Regions from separate parts of the Vreelandella sp. H-I2 genome, predicted to be linked through region 3. Evidence: predicted binding sites of a transcription regulator. Region 3 holds the regulator's gene; each other region holds the start of a gene.
What was found. The regulator sigma-54, encoded in region 3, starts transcription at its own class of promoters, with help from an activator protein. The targets are predictions, from matches to a motif close to TGGCACNNNNNTTGCTNT.
Positions count from the first base shown of each region.

Region 1: a site for sigma-54 is predicted at 1,114-1,131, ahead of ACUVOF_RS18530 (urease accessory protein UreD). Genes of this name have one in related genera too.
Region 2: a site for sigma-54 is predicted at 1,294-1,311, ahead of ACUVOF_RS18825 (P-II family nitrogen regulator). Genes of this name have one in related genera too.

Region 1 covers NZ_JBRAMC010000008.1:65,219-67,485, forward strand. The annotation lists gene ureA (urease subunit gamma) at 1-161, opposite strand, end outside; gene ACUVOF_RS18530 (urease accessory protein UreD) at 189-1,073, opposite strand; gene ACUVOF_RS18535 (diguanylate cyclase) at 1,403-2,267, opposite strand, start outside.
Region 2 covers NZ_JBRAMC010000008.1:128,284-130,550, reverse strand. The annotation lists gene ACUVOF_RS18835 (TonB-dependent receptor) at 1-533, opposite strand, end outside; gene ACUVOF_RS18830 (accessory factor UbiK family protein) at 673-1,029, opposite strand; gene ACUVOF_RS18825 (P-II family nitrogen regulator) at 1,387-1,725, shown strand; gene ACUVOF_RS18820 (ammonium transporter) at 1,798-2,267, shown strand, end outside.
Region 3 covers NZ_JBRAMC010000005.1:396,884-399,150, forward strand. The annotation lists gene ACUVOF_RS14955 (PTS sugar transporter subunit IIA) at 1-113, opposite strand, end outside; gene hpf (ribosome hibernation-promoting factor, HPF/YfiA family) at 118-426, opposite strand; gene ACUVOF_RS14965 (RNA polymerase factor sigma-54) at 525-1,940, opposite strand; gene lptB (LPS export ABC transporter ATP-binding protein) at 2,084-2,267, opposite strand, start outside.

The DNA of each region.
Region 1 (2,267 bases), on a different contig from region 3:
GCCACACTGCGGCCATCCCGGGCACCTTCCATAATCTCGAAGCTGATCAGCGCCACCGCTTCGGGGTAGTTGAGCTTTAAACCACGCGCCTTACGACGCTCCGCCAGTTGAGCAGCAGAGAACAGCAGCAGCTTGTCTTTATCTCTTGGGGTTAATTCCATGGGGCGTCTCTCCAGAGTGATACCAAATTAGGTTAGCCAAATACGCGGCGTATGGGCTTCTCGCTCGATCCACCGAGGGCGCAGTAGCTGCCAGGCCTGTTCGCATAAAGCCCAGGCTTCATTACGTGAGTTGCCCAAATAGCGCAGCAGCAGGACACCGTGGCGGACGGTCACCGCCCAGCGCGGGTTATCCGGCAGCGCTTCACGTAGGGCCTCGATAGCCGCAGGCGCATCGACAATGCCTACCGTCCAGAGCGTGGCCTGCACCGTGGCGCCGCCCTGCCCCCAGCGCCCAGCAAAGCGTGGGTGAAGTGGGTCTAACGGTTGGCGCTCTAACCACAGCGGCTTGCCGTCCAAGGTTAAGCGGAAGTGTTGCTCAATGCGGCCTGAAAGGTAGGGTAAATCGCTCGCCGGGCGCCCCAGCGCCATCACTTCCCAGCCCAGACAGCGGGCACTGCCATGCAGCTCGATATGGGTGCGCTGCTCGCCTTTCGAGCCATCGAAGGCGATAGTCTCCTGGGGCAACCACTCCAGCGTGGCGCCATTCTCAACGCTTAATCGAGTGTGCTGAGTCCATGCCACGCCCTGGCTGTCGGCTTTGTAGAGTTTATTGGCGGCAGGCGTTGTAAGTAGCGCATGGGCACCGCCCTCGACATGAGCGCTAACAGTGAGCGCATCGCCGCTCACCAGCCCGCCTGGTGGGTGAAGCACGTACACATGGCACGCCTCACTCCGGCCTTCCGGGTAAAACGGCCGTTGCACCCGCAGCGGGCCCTGGTGGCGCGCCTGTACCATGCGGGTAACGCCGTCGCGCGGGGCAAAACGCAGGTCCAACGAAGCCGCCCAGTGGCGGCCTTGATCAAAGCGGTGGCCAGAGGCAAGGGGAGATTTTGCGATATCGCATTGCATCATAATTAGCTATCGCTTCCTTTCAGTAAGCCGTTAGCTAAGCAGTGCAATTAATGCGCCAAAATGGTGAAAGACTAAGTTCTGCGACCGTTATACAGAGTCAAGATACTGAGAGTGGTCCGTATTACTCTTTTGAAGCACCAAAATAGAGCAATATGAAAGCAGCTTGCACCACAAGGTAGCGCTTAAAAGCTCCACCTTTGTGATGTCATAAAGAGCTGTCATTAATTAAAATAGAAGCAAAGTAAATAATAGGAATAAATAATAGGAAAGAGTGCAGACCCTAATCGACAATCCCCATACTTGATTGACAATTAAAGCACTCGCCGGGCTTAACCCATTTGCACCACGACTCGGTCACGACCACTGCGTTTCGCTTGGTAAAGGGCTTGGTCAGCCCGCTGCATAGAGCGCTGGTAGTCAGGATAGCCATCGTGCATAGTGACTCCTACACTAACAGTCACCTTAATTAACGTATCTGCTGCGGCAAGCATTGGCTCTTTTGCTACCGTTTGGCGCAGGCGTTCAGCAAATAGCCGACTACCGTCTTGGTCGGTATCAACCAGTATGATCAGGAATTCTTCACCTCCCATCCGGAATACATAATCTCCCCCTCGAGTGGAACGGTCTAAGATACTAGCTACCTGTTGAAGTACGTTGTCACCGGCATCATGACCATAGTTATCATTGATCGACTTAAAATGATCGATATCAACCATGAGCAACGCAAAGCACTTCTCAGAGTGGCGCGCTAGTTCAATTTCTCTACTAAGCACCACGGATAGAAACTTGCGGTTAAGTAACCGGGTCAAACTATCGCGTCCAGCTTCTAAACTGGAGGCACGCTTCAGCACGTCTTCCAACAGCATTAATATAGTTCGTGTTGCATCACGAATATTACTTAATGCTTTCATTGATTCGGTTGTCGTGCTGTGGGCCAAGGCGTCTAACCATTCGTTATCGACTTGATGAATATTCCTTGAGATAGTAGTAATTTCTGGTGCACCCTCAAATGCGTGACAGGCTTTATGGAAATACCATAAACCAAACTCAGAATTGGCAAGCTTAGGAAGTTGACTAACGTTCTGCTGCACTGCAACCGAAAACATCAACGCATTTTCCCAACTTAGCAATGCTGATCGCTGACGTTCACGCTCGTCTCCGATATTTTGGGTCAAGGAAAAGAGCTTATAAGCT
Region 2 (2,267 bases), on a different contig from region 3:
ATCAAGCCCCCCGTTGCACCGCCGCCATACAGGCTGCTGGCGCCGGAAAGCACTTCCACACGCTCAATATTGAAGGGATCAATGGCATCGAACTGACGGGAAAGCCCACGGGAACTGTTCAGCGACACACCATCGATGAGCACCTGCACGCCCCGGCCACGCATGTTTTGCCCATAATTGGTGCGCCCTTGAGGAGCCAGGTCCAGCCCCGGCACCAGATGCCCCAATGCTGTCTTTAGGTCTGCACCATTCCGGGTCTGCTGTTGCAGCATCTCTTTATCTATTACCCATACAGCACCCGGAATCTGACTGATCTGGCTGGGGGTACGCGACCCAACGACCACCATGGTGTCGTCGGCGCTGGCGCTAGACGCAGTACCAGAGGCAGTGTTTTGGGCGAAAACGCCGTTGGAGAAGCTCAGTAACAGGCCGGTGCCAATAAGACTCGATAGTGAAACAAACGACGGCGAAGAAAACGGCTTTGTAAAAGGCAGCTTTGCAAAAGACAGGTTTGAAAATGAAGGGGCGTGCATAGTAAACAATCCGCAGACGGTAAGGAAATCAAAGGCGGAGAGTATCATCACGAAAAACAAAGTCAACGATAGTGATTCGTATTTAATTTGAGGTGCGTGCAGCAATAGGCCATCGCCGTATTGCTGCTGCAAATGAAGCTTAAGCGTTATCGGGTTTGTTCTTCTCTTCTGCTGCATCTGATACCGGCTCATGCGGCTCTGGAACCGGTGGGGCTTCAGCTTCAAAAGGCGTGGCCGTTGTAGTTGGCGCGGAGGCCTCAACGGCGGCTTCAAGGCTAGCAACCTGACGCTCTAGCGCCTCTACCCGCGAACGCGTGCGCTGCAATACGTCCATTAAAATATCGAAATCTTCCCTTGAAACAAGTTCTAAGCGGTCAAACGCACCGCGCACAACTTGCTGCACGCCTTTTTGAATATCTTCCGGCGCCTGCGAGGCGTTCTGTAAACGGTCGCCAATCTGCTGGGCCAGCCGGCTGATGCGGTCTTGAGGGGCCATAGCTGCTCTCTCCTTAATTACTCGCTAAATGAATATATAAAAACGCTTACCCGTAAGGATACGCAACAGTTGGCAAATTCGCATGCGTCGAATGGTTTTACTGTTTAGCGAGTGGTTTGCATCGGAATAGAGCAGTCAACATTTTATGTTGCTCTTTTTTGGTGCAATAGCGGTGTTTTGGAGTTTGGTTTGATGAGAGTGAGCGTGGAAAGGGACTTTGGATTATTTCTTAATTAACTGATTTTTAATCAAAAAAAAGTCAGCTGGCACAGTATGCGCATTATCGGTTCAGGTGCTTATTCTGGCGGCTGTGCCGCTACCAATCTAGCAGGACTTATCCAGCAGGGGAGATCCGGGATGAAACTCATCACCGCTATCATCAAGCCATTCAAGCTCGACGATGTTCGTGAGGCACTCGCCGACAACGGCGTTCAGGGCATTACGGTTACTGAAGTGAAAGGGTTTGGCCGTCAGAAAGGGCATACCGAGTTGTACCGTGGCGCAGAATACGTCGTCGACTTTCTTCCCAAGGTAAAAGTGGAAGTGGCCGTGGACGATGCGCGTTTAGAAAGCGTGCTGGATGCCATCTGTAGTGCAGCCAACAGCGGCAAAATTGGTGACGGCAAGGTGTTTGTTACGCCACTGGAAGACGTGATTCGTATCCGCACCGGTGAGCGCGGCGCTGACGCCGTATAACGGACGCCACGCGAACAGGCTGCAGCGCCGTCTTTTACGTATAACTTCTCATAGAATAACGGGGAACACCTTATGAATGAGTTAGCTGATTTGAGCTACGCGCTCGATACGTTCTACTTTCTAATTTGCGGCGTGCTTGTGATGTGGATGGCCGCAGGCTTCTCTATGTTGGAAGCGGGCCTGGTACGCTCCAAAAACACCGCTGAAATACTGACCAAAAATATCGCGCTGTTTGCGATTGCCTGCACCATGTATCTGCTGGTGGGCTACTACATAATGTACTCCAGCAGTGCTGGTGGCTTTTTACCTAATCTGGGTTTCTTGATTGGCGCTGAGAATAGTGCTGATGCGGTGACCGCAGGCGGCGATGACGCCCCCTACTACTCAATGCGTTCTGACTTCTTCTTCCAGGTCGTGTTCGTCGCTACCGCCATGTCGATTGTGTCGGGTGCCGTGGCTGAGCGCATGAAACTGTGGGCCTTTCTGGCCTTTGCGGTGGTAATGACTGCGTTTATCTATCCTGTGTCTGGCTACTGGACTTG
Region 3 (2,267 bases):
CTGGGGATATTTTGGGCAATAAAGGTGCTGAAAAACTCCAGCACCCTTTTTTTGCTGCCCCCGGGTACGTCGAAGAGAACACGTTCCGGGGGGAGTATGGTTTCCAACGTCATTGAATTAACGCACACCTGCGCCTTGGGCGCGAGCTTGTGCTTTTTCCTTATGTTTAACGAGTTGACGGTCAATTTTGTCCGCTAGTGCGTCAATAGCGGCGTACATATCACTGTCTATGGCTTCGGCATGTAAGTCAGCGCCTGCAGCATGCAGTGTACAGGCAGCATGCTGGCGCTCCTTCTCCACTGATAAGGTGACTTGCACCGTGGTTATATTGTCGTAATGGCGCTCTACACGTTCAAGCTTTTCGTTGACATAGTCACGCAAGGCGTCGGTCAGTTCTACGTGATGACCAGTGATATTAACTTGCATTGACGTACTCCTTATCCATCGGACTGTACTTCGATTGTAACCCTTTTTGCCGCGTTGCAAAGCCCTTGTCGAGAGTTTCCCTGAGACGTTAACGAGTGCTAGCGCAAACGGCGCCGTTCACTGGAGGAGGGAATGCCCATCGCTTCGCGATATTTGGCCACCGTGCGACGTGCCACCTGGATGCCCCCCTCATCTAATAGCGTGACTAAGCGGCTATCCGAAAGCGGCTTGCCAGGCGGCTCTTCTTGGATCAGCTTCTTGAGCCGTGCGCGGATAGCCGTACTGGAGTGGCTGTCGCCATCCTGCCCGCTCACCTGGCTTGAGAAAAAATATTTGAGCTCAAAAACGCCCCGAGGTGTATGGATATATTTCTGAGTGGTCACCCGTGAAATAGTTGACTCGTGCATTTCCACGGCTTCGGCGATATCGGCGAGTATTAAGGGTTTCATCGCTTCTTCGCCATGCTCTAAAAAGCCAATTTGTCGTGTGATAATTTCACGACCAACACGTAGCAGCGTATCGTTGCGGCTTGAAAGACTCTTAATCAGCCAGCGAGCTTCCTGAAGGTGCTCTTTAAGAAACTGGTTGTCCTGACTTTTGTCTGCACGCTTTATCAAGCTGGCATAGTCAGGTTGTATCCGCAGCCGTGGCAGCGCCTCGGGGTTGAGTTCTAAATGCCAGCCTTCATGGTCATGACGTACGACGAGATCCGGCGTTACGTAGCTGTCGTCGGTATCGCCATAGGCGCTGCCTGGGCGTGGATCAAGACTGCGTATTAACAAAATGACATCCGCCAACTGGTCATCATCAAGGCCCAGTCGGCGTTTTAGCAATCGCATGTCATCTTTGCCCAACGCTTCAAGAAACTGTCGCACTAAGCGGCGAGCGGGGACCAGCAGCGGGGTATCATCAGGAAGGGCCGCCAACTGCAGCATTAGGCATTCACGCAGGTCGCGGGCAAAAATGCCCGTTGGCTCAAACTGCTGGAGCTTGAGCAAGATGGTTTCTATTTCACGCTGGCTAAGTCCGTCAATGCCTTGAGTGCGAAGCCCTTCGCGGATGTCATTGAGCGGTTGGGTTATATAGCCGTTAGCGTCTAACGCATCGATTAAGCTTTCCGCGACCTGCTGTTCACGCGCGCCAAAATCGGTCATCGCCAGTTGCCATAGCAAGTGCCCATGAAGGCTCTGGCCGGCAGCCTGACGCTCAAAGTCGGGCCCTTCACTACTGCTGGCGCCGTGACTGCCGATATCCTGGTAGGTATCTGACCAGTCGCTATCTACTGATAATTCGGTGGGAATACTTTCGGACCACTCTTCTTCTTTAGGCTCGCTGACGGCCTGTTCGCTAAATTCATCTTCCTGTTCCAACAGGGGGTTGGCGTCTAAGGCCTGCTGAATTTCTTGACGAAGGTCCAGCGTTGATAGCTGTAACAGGGCGATGGCCTGCTGCAGCTGAGGTGTCATGGTCAGCTGTGTGCCGATACGCAGTTGTAGAGAAGCTTTCATGACCATCTGAGAACCACTCGTTATTCAGAATCCTCCACACTAGTGCGAGTGAGGATTAGGTGCAAGTGCAATAAGCATGCCATTGGTGGCAAAGTCATTGTAGACCACTATTTAGAGGCCAAAAAGAAGTGTTAGAATTAAAAAAAGCCTTACAGACGAAAGTCAGCACCCAAATAAACATCTCTCACCTTCTGGTTTGTGAGAATGGCATCTGGGGAGCCGCTAGCGATGATTTGTCCATCACCCACGATATAGGCGATGTCACAAATATCGAGTGTTTCACGCACATTGTGATCAGTAATTAGCACACCAATATGGCGCTGCTTTAGCGCA